Regions from separate parts of the Sinorhizobium sojae CCBAU 05684 genome, predicted to be linked through region 1. Evidence: riboswitches for the same ligand, from Rfam matches in the RefSeq annotation. Region 1 holds a riboswitch; the other holds the start of a gene.
What was found. A riboswitch is a leader RNA that binds a small molecule or an ion and turns the genes downstream of it on or off. The one in region 1 is predicted to bind FMN.

Region 1 (6,282 bases):
CGCTGCCGATCCTGTGGCCGAGCCTGCTCGGGACGACGCTCCTGCTCTTTGCCAACGCCTTCGGCGCCATCGCCACGGCCTACGCGCTGACCGGCAGTTCGCTGAACATCGTGCCGATCCTGCTCTATGCCCAGATCCGCGGCGACGTGCTGCACAATCCGAACCTCGGCTATGCGCTGGCGCTCGGCATGATCGTCATCACCGGCATTTCCAACATTCTATACATCTGGCTGCGGATGCGCGCCGAACGGTGGCAGAAATGAAAGCACAACGCCTGGGCGCCTGGATCGCCATCGCCATCGGAGCGAGCTACTTCATCGTTCCGCTTCTCGGCACGCTGGAATTCTCGCTGCGCATGCGCCGGGGCGAATATTCCTTCGACGCCTACCAGTCGGTTTTCGCCGACATGCAGTTCCGCGAGACCTTCAGCTATTCCATGCTGATGGCGCTGCTGACCATCATCTTCGGCATGCTGCTGGTGGTGCCGACCGCCTATTGGGTGCGGCTGCGCCTGCCGCAGGTGAGGCCCATCGTCGAATTCGTGACGCTGCTGCCGCTCGTCATCCCGGCGATCGTCATCGTCTTCGGCTATCTCCGGCTCTATAACTCGTCGTCGGTCCTGCCGCTCACCGGCTCCACCACCGGCACCAATTCGCTGCTGATGTTCTCCTACATGACGCTGTCGCTCCCCTATATGTATCGCGCCGTCGATACGGCGATGCGGGCGATCGACGTACGGACGCTCACCGAAGCCGCAGAAAGCCTCGGCGCCAAATGGCCGACAATCCTCTTCCGCTGCATTTTCCCGAACGTGATGAGCGGCGTTCTTTCCGGCGCCTTCATCACCTTCGCCATCGTCATGGGCGAATTCACCATGGCGGCGCTGCTCAACCGGCCGGCCTTCGGCCCTTACCTGCAGCTCGTCGGCGCCAACAAGGCCTATGAGCCCTCGGCGCTTGCCGTCATCGCATTCGCCATCACCTGGCTCAGCATGGGGCTGATCCAGCTCGTCTCCCGCTTCCAGAAATCCGCTCCGGCCAAGGCTTGATCAATATGGCATTCCTGACACTGACCAATATCCAGAAATCCTTCGGCCCGGTTCAGGTCGTGCATAATTTCAACATGGGCATTGAGAAGGGGGAATTCGTTTCCTTTCTCGGGCCCTCCGGCTGCGGCAAGACCACCATTCTCCGGATGATCGCCGGCTTCGAGACGCCGTCGGGCGGCTCGATCCTGATCGACGGCAAGGACCAGGGCACCTTCAAGCCCAACCAGCGCAATATCGGGATGGTGTTCCAGGCCTATGCACTGTTCCCCAACATGAACGTGCACGACAATGTCGCCTTCGGCCTCAAGGTCGCAGGCGCTTCAAAATCGGAGATTGATACACGGGTGAAGCAGATGCTCGGGCTCATCAAGCTCGAGCACCTGGCGGACCGCTTCCCCTATCAATTGTCCGGCGGCCAGCAGCAGCGCGTGGCGCTCGCGCGCGCGCTTGCGGTCAAGCCGCAGGTGCTGCTGCTCGACGAGCCCCTCTCCGCGCTCGATGCGAAGATCCGCATTTCGCTGCGCGAAGAGATCCGGCAGATCCAGCAGCAGCTCGGCATCACCACCGTGTTCGTGACGCACGACCAGGAGGAGGCGCTGTCGATTTCCGACCGGATTGTGGTCATGAATGCCGGCCGCGCCGACCAGATCGGCACGCCCTTCGAGATCTACAACACGCCAGCGACCCGCTTCGTCGCCTCCTTCGTCGGCACGCTCAACATCATCGAGGCCAAAGTCACCGACCCCGCGGCGGGCAGCGTCACCATAGGCCACCAGTCGGTTACTTTGCAGGAGCCGATTGCCGGCCTGAATGGCGGGGATATGATCTCGCTGGCGCTCCGGCCGGAAGCGGGTTCGATTGCCGAAAGCGCCACGGGCGACGCCTCGCTGTCGGGCGAGGTCGTGGCCACGAGCTTCCTGGGCTCGGTCATCCGCACCAAGCTCAGGGTCGGTGGCGACGTCATCTCCTTCGACATGTTCAACAATCCGGGCACCCTCCCGCCTGCGGCCGGGGAGAATGTCACACTCCGCTTTGCGGCCAAGGACCTGCTGGTCATCCGCGAATAGGCCATGCCCCCCGGTCGCGACCTGTTCTCTGTGGCCGGTTCCCCGAAAAGTCTGTCGTGAATTCTCGCTTTTGCGTCGTATGCCGCGTTTGACCGGCGCCAATCCGTCTCTATAGTCGCAAGTGTTCTCAGGGCGGGGTGAAATTCCCCACCGGCGGTAGCGATGGTCGGATCGAAGGATCCCACGATCGAAGCCCGCGAGCGCTTCCAGCATCTTGCTTGAAGGTCAGCAGATCCGGTCAAACTCCGGAGCCGACGGTTACAGTCCGGATGGAAGAGAGCAAGCAGGAGCGAGCCCCCTCCCCGGGGCATCGCGCGTGCCTGTTCGCCCGACGGGATCATTGGAAAAAATGCCAACCCTGAAAGGCTTGAGATCATGACCATTCTTTCTCACCCCTCCACCAGAATTGCCATCGTCCGCGCCCGCTGGCACGCCGACATCGTCGACCAATGCGTCACTGCCTTCGTTACGCAATGGGCGAAGCTCGGCGGCAATACGGCCGATGTCGAGATCTTCGACGTGCCGGGCGCGCTCGAAATCCCGCTGCATGCGCAGACGCTGGCGAAAACCGGACGCTATTCGGCGATCCTCGGCACCGCCCTCGTCGTCGATGGGGGCATCTATCGCCACGATTTCGTGGCCGGGACGGTGCTCGAGGGGATGATGCGCGTCCAGCTGGACACGGACGTACCGGTGCTCTCGGCCGTTCTGACGCCCCACAACTTCCAGGAATGCGAGCCGCTGATCGCCTTCTTCCGCGACCACTTCGTCACCAAGGGCGAGGAAGCGGCGAACGCCTGCGCGCAAATTCTCGACGCCCGCGCGAAGCTCGCGCTCGTCAACGCCTGATCCGAGGGAGGCGCGATCGGCTACTGCATGTCTCCTTAAATCGACCTCGATTAAGGACATGCAGAACTTCAAAAGGCTGCAGCGACCTTCGCGCGTCCGAAAAGACGCGCGGCGCTGTAAGTCGCGCCTCCAGCTTTGAATCCATTCCTCATCCGGGAGCGCCAGGCCCCTGATCCGACTGACGAAATCAGCGGCCGTTCGATCGGCACCTCAAATGCTTGAATCAATTCTTTAGCTTCAGCCGCCGGCGCGTTTCGCTCGGGCTCTCGCGATAATGCGCGCGATAGCTGCGCGAGAACGACGAAGAGGAATTGAAGCCGGAAATCGCCGCGATGTCGGCAAACTCCATCCGCGTCTCGATCACCTTGCGCCGCGCTGCATTGAGCCTCAGCGCCAGATAGTGCGCGTGCGGCGCCACGCCCATCGTCTCCCGGAAAAGGTCCTGCAGGTACCGCGCGCTGACGCCGACCCGGCGTGCCAGCTTTGCAAGCGTAAGCGGCGCCTCGACGGTTTCCTCCATCAGCCTGACCGCCGCGCCGACCCGGGAGTCGAGAATGCGCATATTGCCGATCGCCGGCACCTGCAAAAGGTCCCCGCGTGTGCGCTCCTGTTCATAGATGAAGAGGCGTGAGACTTCGAGCGCCAGCGAATAGCCATGCGCCCGCCGGATCAGTTCCAGCATCAGGTCGAGCGTCGGCAGCGATCCCCCGGTGGTGATGCGCTTGCCGTCGATGACGAAACGCTCGCGCACCATCGTCACCTGCGGATAGGTCGCAGCAAAGTCCTCGAAGTCCTCCCAATGGGTCGTCGCGGAGAAATTGTCGAGGAGGCTCGTCTCGGCAAGCAGCCAGGAGCCGGATTCGATCCCCGCCATCACCTCGCGGTGGCGCGCCGTCTGCGACAGCAGCATCTTCAAATGCGAGGTCGCGCTGCGCCGCCAATTGTAGCTCGACAGGACGAAGAGCGGCGCCGCCTCGCGCTGCGGCCGAAAGGGACCGGCGACCGGGATCGGAATGCCGCTCTTCGTCTCGATCGCTTCACCGTCCGGGCTGAACATCGTCCAGCTGTAAAGGCTGCGGCCGGCAATGCGGTTGGCGGCCCGCAATGGCTCCACGACCGAGGCGACGAGGATGAGATTGGTCTCCGGCAGGACCAGCAAATCGACGTGCTGCACCCGCGAAGCAATAAGATCCATTGCGAAACTTCCTCATCCTTTCCAATAATGTATAGGATCGTTCCGCTTATGGAAAGCAGCGTCGACCTTTCTGGCTCGTAATGGGCTCAACGAAAAGGGAGACAGCTATGCCGCTCAGCATGAACCGTGAGGTTTTCATAACCTGTGCAGTCACCGGTTCGGGAGACACCGTTTCGAAATCCAGCCACGTTCCGGTGACGCCGAAACAGATCGCCGAAGCGTCGATCGAGGCGGCCAAGGCGGGTGCGGCAATCGTCCACTGCCATGTCCGCGATCCGGAGACAGGCGCTCCGGCCCGCCGCCTCGACCTCTACAGGGAAGTGACCGACCGCATCCGCTCCGCCGATGTCGACGTGGTCCTAAACCTGACCGCCGGCATGGGCGGCGACCTCATCTTTGGCAATGTCGAGAGCCCCCTTCCGGTCAATGAAAAAGGCACGGACATGGCCGGCGCCACCGAGCGCGTCGCCCATGTTGCCGAATGCCTGCCGGAGATCTGCACGCTCGACTGCGGCACCATGAACTTCTCGCTCGGCGACTATGTCATGACCAACACGCCGTCGATGCTGCGCGAAATGGCGCGCCAGATGACCGCGCTCGGCGTGCGTCCGGAAATCGAGGCCTTCGATACCGGCCACCTCTGGTTCGCAAAGCAGCTCGTCGAGGAAGGTCTGATCGAGGATCCGGTGCTGATCCAGCTCTGCATGGGCATTCCGTGGGGCGCCCCCGACGATCTCAACACCTTCATGGCGATGGTCAACAACGTGCCATCGACCTGGACCTTCTCGGCCTTCTCGATCGGCCGCAACGCCATGGCCTATCCGGCTGCCGCGATCCTTGCCGGCGGCAATGTCCGCGTCGGCTTGGAGGACAATCTCTATGTCGCGAAGGGCCGGCTCGCGACGAATGCCCAGCTCGTCGAAAAGGCGGTGACTGTGGTCGAGGGCATGGGCGCCAGGATCATCGGACCGGAAGAGGTTCGCGAGAAGCTGAAGCTGACGAAGAGGTAAGGCAAGAAACCCCTCCCACCCCTCCCCACAAGGGGAGGGCTTAACCGGCCGCGCCGGCCGCGGATCGAAAGCAACGTCGGCATGCCTTGCTGAGCGTGTCGAACGACGAAGAAGGCGGCAGACGAGTCTGCAAGAGGGAGAGAGAGATCCGGAGCCACCCAACCCTCCCCCTTGTGGGGAGGGTGGCCCGAAGGGCCGGGAGGGGTTCCCACGGAGCAACAGGATGGATAACGAATGACCATCATCACAAAGGCCGCCTGCATCGGCGGCGGCGTCATCGGCGGGGCCTGGGCGGCGCGCTTCGCGCTCGCCGGCATCGACGTCAATATCTTCGACCCGCATCCGGAAGCCGAACGCATCATCGGCGAGGTCATGGCCAATGCCGAGCGCGCCTATGGCATGCTGACCATGGCGCCGTTGCCGCCGCGCGGCAAATTCACCTTCTGCAAGAGCATTGAAGACGCCGTTGAAGACGTTGACTGGATTCAGGAAAGCGTTCCCGAGCGGCTGCCGTTGAAGCGCGGCGTCATCACCGAGATCGACGCGGCCGCCCGCCCCGACGCGCTGATCGGCTCATCGACCTCGGGCCTGCTTCCTTCTGACCTGCAGGCGGAGATGAAGCATCCCGAACGCATGTTCGTCGCGCACCCCTACAACCCCGTCTATCTGCTGCCGCTGGTCGAACTCGTCGGAGGGAAGAAGACCTCGCCCGAGACGATCAGGCGCGCTGAAGCAGCCGTCGCCGAGATCGGGATGAAGGGCGTCGTCATCGCCAAGGAGATCGAGGCCTTCGTCGGCGACCGGCTGCTGGAAGCACTCTGGCGCGAGGCGCTCTGGCTCATCCAGGACGACATCTGCGACACCGAAACGCTCGACGATGTCATGCGCTATTCTTTCGGCATGCGCTGGGCGCAGATGGGCCTCTTCGAAACCTATCGCATCGCCGGAGGCGAAGCCGGCATGCGCCACTTCCTCGCGCAGTTCGGCCCCTGCCTCAAATGGCCCTGGACCAAATTCACCGATGTGGTCGACCTCGACGACGCATTGGTCGAAAAGATCGGCGCGCAGTCGGACGCGCAGGCCGCGGGGCGGTCGGTCCGCGAACTCGAACGC
Region 2 (6,282 bases), on a different replicon from region 1:
GTGAAGAGCCATCCGTAACCCGGATTCAGCCCCGAAAGGCAGCAGCGCCATGACGACCCGCTCTCCCATCCTGTCGCTCCGTGGAATCCAGAAGTCCTACGGCCCGATCAAGGTTCTTCACGGTGTCGATCTCGACATCTATCCGGGAGAAGTCGTGGCGCTGCTCGGTGAAAACGGTGCCGGAAAATCGACCCTGTCGAATATCATTTCCGGCGCCGTACAGCCCTCGGCCGGAGAAATGACCTGGCTCGGCAAAAGTTACACCCCCGCCGATCCCCGCGCCGCCATGGACGAGGGAGTGGGCATGATCCATCAGGAACTGAAACTGCTTCCGAAGCTCTCCATAGCGGAGAACGTGTTTGTCGGCCGCTACCCGATGAAGGTGGGCCGGATCGACCGCAAGGCGATGGAAGATCGGGCACGCAGCGGCCTTCACCGGCTCGGCCTCGACATCTCGCCTGATCGGCTCGTCGAAGGGCTTTCGACCGGCAAGCAGCAGCTCATCGAAATCGCCAAGGCGCTGACGCTCAATGCGCGCCTCCTCATCCTCGACGAACCGACCGCTGCGCTCGGTGGCGAGGAGACTCACCTTCTCTTCCAGCAGATCGAACGGCTGAGGGCGGAAGGGGTCGGCATCATCTACATTTCACACCGACTCGAGGAAATCCGCCAGATTGCTGACCGCATTGTCGTCATGCGTGACGGCGCTAAGGTGCAGGAGTTCGACAGCGGCGATGTGCCGATCCGCACCATCGTCGAGGCGATGGTCGGTCGCTCCCTGGAGCGCATGTTCCCGGCGCTTCCGACACCCACGGATGAGGTGACACTGGAGGTGCGGAGCCTTTCCTCGCCCTCCAAGGCTTTCCGCGACATCAATTTTTTCGTACGCAAGGGCGAAGTCTTCGGCATTGCCGGCCTCATGGGCGCCGGTCGCACCGAATTGGTGCGCGCCATCACCGGCGCCGACGCCATTTCCGGCGGGGAAGTGCTCCTGCGCGGCAAGGCCATTACGCCTCGCTCCCCCATCGACGCGATCCGCAATGGCATCGTTCTCGTGCCGGAGGACCGCAAGCTTCAGGGAGTGGTGCTCGATCATTCGATTGCCGAGAATATCGGCTACGCCAATCTCGGCGAGATCGCCCCCAGCGGCTGGCTCTCCTCCCGCCGCATCCAACAGTTCGCCGAGGGCTATATCAGAAGGTTCGGCGTCAAGGGCCGCGGCGGGCAGAATGCGAGCGAGCTCTCCGGGGGCAACCAGCAGAAGGTAGTGCTTGCCAAGTGGCTGGCCCGCAAGCCGCAGGTCGTCGTGCTGGACGAGCCGACGCGCGGCATCGATGTGGGCGCCCGCTCGTCGATCTACGACCTCATCATGGACCTCGCCCGGCAGGGTGTCGCCGTGATCGTGGTCAGTTCGGACCTAGAGGAGATACTCGGTGTGTCCAGCCGTATCATGGTCATGGCCAAGGGAAAGCAGGCGGGCGTCCTGAACCGCGAGGATGCAAACGACGTCTCGGTCATGGAACTGGCGACGATCTGAACAGGGAAGAATGTTATGTCTGAAATTACTCTCAACGCGCCGAAATTGTTCGATCTTTTCGGAAATGTCGCCTTGGTGACCGGTGCCGGCAGCGGCATCGGCCAGCGCATCGCCATGGGCCTCGCACAATGCGGATCGGACGTCGCGTTGCTCGACCGTCGTACCGACGGTGGCCTCGCGACGACCGCCGATTTCATCGCGAAGACAGGACGGCGCAGCATCCAGATCGCCGCGGACGTGACCAGTGGCACGGCACTCAACGAAGCGGTCGCCCGCACCGAGGCGGAACTTGGGCCGCTCAGCCTCGCCGTTAACGCGGCCGGCATCGCCAATGCCAACCCGGCGGAGGAGATGGAGGAAAGCCAATTCCAGACGATGATGGACATTAATCTGAAGGGCGTTTTCCTCTCCTGCCAGGCGGAGGCGCGCGCCATGCTTAAGAACGGCCGCGGGTCGATCGTCAATATCGCCTCGATGTCCGGCGTGATCGTCAATCGTGGTCTCAGCCAGTGCCATTATAACGCCTCAAAGGCCGGCGTGATCCACCTGACGAAGTCGATGGCGATGGAATGGGTCGGGCGCGGCATCCGTGTCAACACGATCAGTCCCGGCTATACGGCCACGCCGATGAACACCCGACCGGAAATGGTGCACCAGACCAAGCTGTTCGAGGAGCAGACGCCGATGCAGCGCATGGCGACGGTCGATGAAATGGTTGGACCAGCAATATTTCTGCTCTCGAACGCTGCAAGCTTCGTCACCGGTGTTGATCTGCTGGTCGACGGCGGCTTCTGCTGCTGGTGATCCCAATGCGCAGGAAGCTGGTTGCGGGAAACTGCTAAATGAATGGCCATCATTTCCGTCGGGGAGACCCAATACGACCGAGATGCGAACCAAACCTCGCGGTCGTCGAGCGCAAGCTCGACGGTTCGGTACCGCGTACCGCTATGCCATCATCACGAGAGCAAAGGCCGTTATGGCCAGCAAGGAGACTATCCAGTGCAGTTTTTCGTAGACACCGCCGTTGTTGCCGAGATCAAGGAGTTGAATGACTACGGACTTCTGGACGGGGTGACGACCAATCCTACTCTGATCGCCAAGTCTGGCCGGGAGTTCAAGGAAGTCATTGCCGAAATTTGCTCGATCATCGACGGACCTGTTTCTGCGGAGGTCGCTTCGACGCAGTCTGAGGGCATGATCAAGGAAGGTGAGCTGCTTGCCAAAATCGGCGCAAACGTCGTGATCAAGCTTCCGCTGACCCTCGATGGTCTAAAGGCGTGCAGGCACTTCTTCCAGACGGGCATCCGTACCAACGTTACGCTCTGCTTCTCGGCAAACCAGGCGCTCCTGGCTGCCAAGGCGGGAGCTACCTACATCTCGCCGTTCGTCGGCCGCCTCGATGACATCAACATCGACGGAATGGAACTGATCCGCGACATTCGCCAGATTTACGACAACTACGATTTCGAGACGAAGATCCTCGCTGCATCGATCCGATCTGCCAACCACGTCAAGGACGCTGCCTTGGCGGGCGCTGACATTGCGACGATTCCTGCCACCGTCATTAAGGGCCTCGCGAACCACGTACTGACGGACAAGGGCCTTGAGCAGTTCACAAAGGACTGGACCGCCACCGGGCAGTCGATTGTGTAAGCCATCTATCGGCATCCGGGATAGGCGGGCGAGATCGACGCAATGGTTTCGATTTCCGCCGAGCAAATGAACTCCGCCTACATCACCGGTCAGACCATAAATGTCGACGCGGACTGCTCCGTGAGTTGTCGACCTATCCGGGATGCTTTTGCGCATTCTGGATACTTGTTGGCGGATTCATTCTTGAAATTCTATGCGCGTCGCGCTTATTTTCGACTTGTTCTCAGGGCGGGGCGAAATTCCCCACCGGCGGTATCAGGAAGTTTCCTGGAGCCCGCGAGCGCTTTCGTCGCCAGACGAAAGGTCAGCAGACCCGGTGAGATGCCGGGGCCGACGGTATAGTCCGGATGGAAGAGGACAACGTGGCTCGTGCCCCGCTATGGGGCAATGTCACTTGTTCGCCCAAGGGAAAATTGCGCGCATTTCCGAATGCGCTGACCAGTGCCTCGAAAGCGGCATACCCTTGAAAGGCAGAAGAATGACCTTTGCGAAAATTGAAGATGCAGTTCAGGCAATCGCCCGAGGTGAAATGGTCGTCGTGGTTGATGATCAGGATCGCGAGAACGAAGGCGACATCGTTGTTGCTTCGCAGGCCGTCACACCCCAGCATATCGCCTTCATGATGAACCACGCTCGTGGACTTGTCTGTGTGGCCATGGAGGGTGAACAGTTGGATGCTTTGGACATCCCTCTGATGGTCGGCAACAACACAGACTCGTTGAAGACTGCTTTTACGGTTTCGGTCGATTACATCCCCGGCACAACGACTGGCATCTCCGCAGCCGACCGCGCTGCCACCGTTCAAGCTCTCCTGAACGAAAAATCCCGTCCTGAAGACTTCGCGCGTCCAGGACATATTTTTCCGCTGCGTGCTCACCCTAGGGGTGTTGTCGCGCGTCCTGGGCACACCGAGGCGGCTGTAGAACTTGCACGACTTGCGGGATTGAAGCCTTCTGGTGTCATCTGTGAGGTCGCAAATGACGACGGTACAATGTCGCGTTTGCCCGATCTGGTCCGGTTCGCGGAGAAGCACAATCTGCTGCTCGTGACCATCGAAGACCTGATCAGCTACGTGAGCCTTGAAAAGGCCGCGTGACTACCCTGACCAACAACTTATCGCTGATCGACATTTCGAACGAAAAGAGAGGCGGCTCGAAGCCGCCTCTCTCATGAATCGCGGTCAGCCGCCGCAGAGTCCTGCAGACACGCTGCTGCCAACGTCTTGAAAGGGAGCTCAATCAGGCCATTTGTGCTCCGGACGCCAATGACAACAATGGGTGGTGACCGGTCGTCTGCTGCGCTTAGCCGAATGGCCGAAACGCGGACTTTCGGACGCTTGGGGACACCACGTCGAACGTCGTGAGTGGGGCCGGAAGGAGAGGGTCCGCTTCTGGGCAATAGACCAGCCAAAGCAGACCTCCCCTACGCCGCACACAACCGCGAGACCAGGAGTCCTGCACGATCGAGCAGACGCGCCCCGTGCACAAGTTCGTTGAGGTTCTCGGCTTTTCTCTTTTCAGGCGGTTCAGCCGAAGGCGGTCACGATCAGGCCTTCGGGCAGGCGGAGGGACATGGCAGTGGTGATGCTGTAGATGAACGCCAGCGCCGAGGCGGTGAGGATCGCGGCCCGAATCGGCGAAGCCTTTCCGGCGATGATCAGGAAGGCCGGAAGGAAGAGCGCCATAGCGCCGAGGAACCCGATCATCCAGATGCCCAGGACCACGCCGATGAAGACGCTGAGGTAGAGCTCCCGCCCGGACCAGCGCCCCTCGAGGGCGAGGGCCGCGTCGTCGTCGTGGACCGCCGATGCATGCGATCCGTAGAGATGAGTCAGGACCCAGAGCGCGCCCCCGGCTGCCAGAAGCCCGACCGTGAGCGGGAAGACCTGGCCCAGGAAGCTGAGGCCAAGCGCCGTTGCTATGCAGGCAACGGCGGCCGAAAGGAACAGCGCGGCGAAGGCGAACTGGCGGGGACGCGTTGCAGCGGCGGCCGGGTCAGTGTGCCCCTCGCTCGAAATCTCCGAGCCGTACCGCAGCCCGAGCACGACCGAGGCCGCAGTGATGCCTGCGATGATCAGAACGCCCGGCCGCCAGATCCAGCCCCAGTCATAGAATTGGACGGCTTGATAGAGATAGTTTTCCGCCCCCGGCGCCAGAACGAAGCCGATCAGCAGCGCCGGGCGCGGCCAGCCGAAGCGACGCATGTAGAGCCCGACCGCACCCATGACGATGAGCGCGACCAGATCGGCGATCGACCGGGTCGCCTGATAGGCGGCGAACATAGTGATCATGATCATGAACGGCGCAAGATAGACAAAGGGGATCTGCGTCAGCCGCGCGACGTAGCGGGCCAGAAGGACGCACAGCCCGGCGCCGACGATGTTGGCGAGGGCGAGCGACCAGATGATCGTATAGGTGAGGTCGAGCCGCGTCTCGACCAGCGTAATGCCGGGCTGGATGCCCAGCAGCACCATCCCGCCCAAGAACACCGCCATGGACCCCGAGCCCGGCACGCCGAACAGCAGCGTCGGCACCAGCGCCCCGCCCTGGCAGGCATTGTTGGCCGATTCCGGCGCGATCACGCCGCGGATGTCGCCCTTACCGAACTGCGACCTGTCGCGGCTGGTCTGCACGGCATGGCTATAAGCGATCCAGTCGACGACCGCTCCTCCCAGACCCGGCAGCGCGCCGATGACACAGCCCAGCCCCGCGCAACGGGTGACGAGCCAGGGGTGGCGCAACACGTCGCGAAGGCCCTTGCCCCAGCCGCCGCCGAGGCCCGTGGTCTCGGAAATGGCGGCGCCGCGTTTCAGGAGGTCGATGATTTCCGGGATGGCGAAGAGCCCCATCGCCACGACGACAAGGGGAATGCCGTCGTAAAGGTAGTCGATGCCGAGCGTCATGCGCGGCTCGCCGGTCGCAGGCGCGGTTCCGACGATGCCGATGATCAGCCCGAGGCCCGCGGCCGCCATCCCCTTGGCGAGGCTGCGGCCCGACAGGACCGCCACCATGGAAAGACCGAAGAGCGTCAGCATGAAAAGCTCTGCCGAGGAGAACGACAGAACGAGGGGACGCGCCATGACGATGGCGACG

Region 2: it holds a riboswitch for FMN, as region 1 does, so the genes downstream of both, ribB (3,4-dihydroxy-2-butanone-4-phosphate synthase) here and SJ05684_RS11015 (6,7-dimethyl-8-ribityllumazine synthase) in region 1, are expected to answer to the same signal.

What each region holds. Positions count from the first base shown of each region.
Region 1 covers NZ_CP023067.1:2,236,311-2,242,592, forward strand. Annotated here, with positions in the region: gene SJ05684_RS11000 (ABC transporter permease) at 1-263, shown strand, start outside; gene SJ05684_RS11005 (ABC transporter permease) at 260-1,048, shown strand; gene SJ05684_RS11010 (ABC transporter ATP-binding protein) at 1,054-2,115, shown strand; FMN riboswitch at 2,235-2,400, shown strand; gene SJ05684_RS11015 (6,7-dimethyl-8-ribityllumazine synthase) at 2,491-2,964, shown strand; gene SJ05684_RS11020 (GlxA family transcriptional regulator) at 3,188-4,159, opposite strand; gene bcoG (3-dehydrocarnitine:acetyl-CoA trimethylamine transferase BcoG) at 4,267-5,169, shown strand; gene SJ05684_RS11030 (carnitine 3-dehydrogenase) at 5,404-6,282, shown strand, end outside.
Region 2 covers NZ_CP023068.1:1,356,525-1,362,806, reverse strand. Annotated here, with positions in the region: gene SJ05684_RS23995 (substrate-binding domain-containing protein) at 1-18, shown strand, start outside; gene SJ05684_RS23990 (sugar ABC transporter ATP-binding protein) at 50-1,537, shown strand; gene SJ05684_RS23985 (SDR family oxidoreductase) at 1,553-2,341, shown strand; gene fsa (fructose-6-phosphate aldolase) at 2,537-3,190, shown strand; FMN riboswitch at 3,406-3,553, shown strand; gene ribB (3,4-dihydroxy-2-butanone-4-phosphate synthase) at 3,669-4,286, shown strand; gene SJ05684_RS23970 (tripartite tricarboxylate transporter permease) at 4,716-6,282, opposite strand, start outside.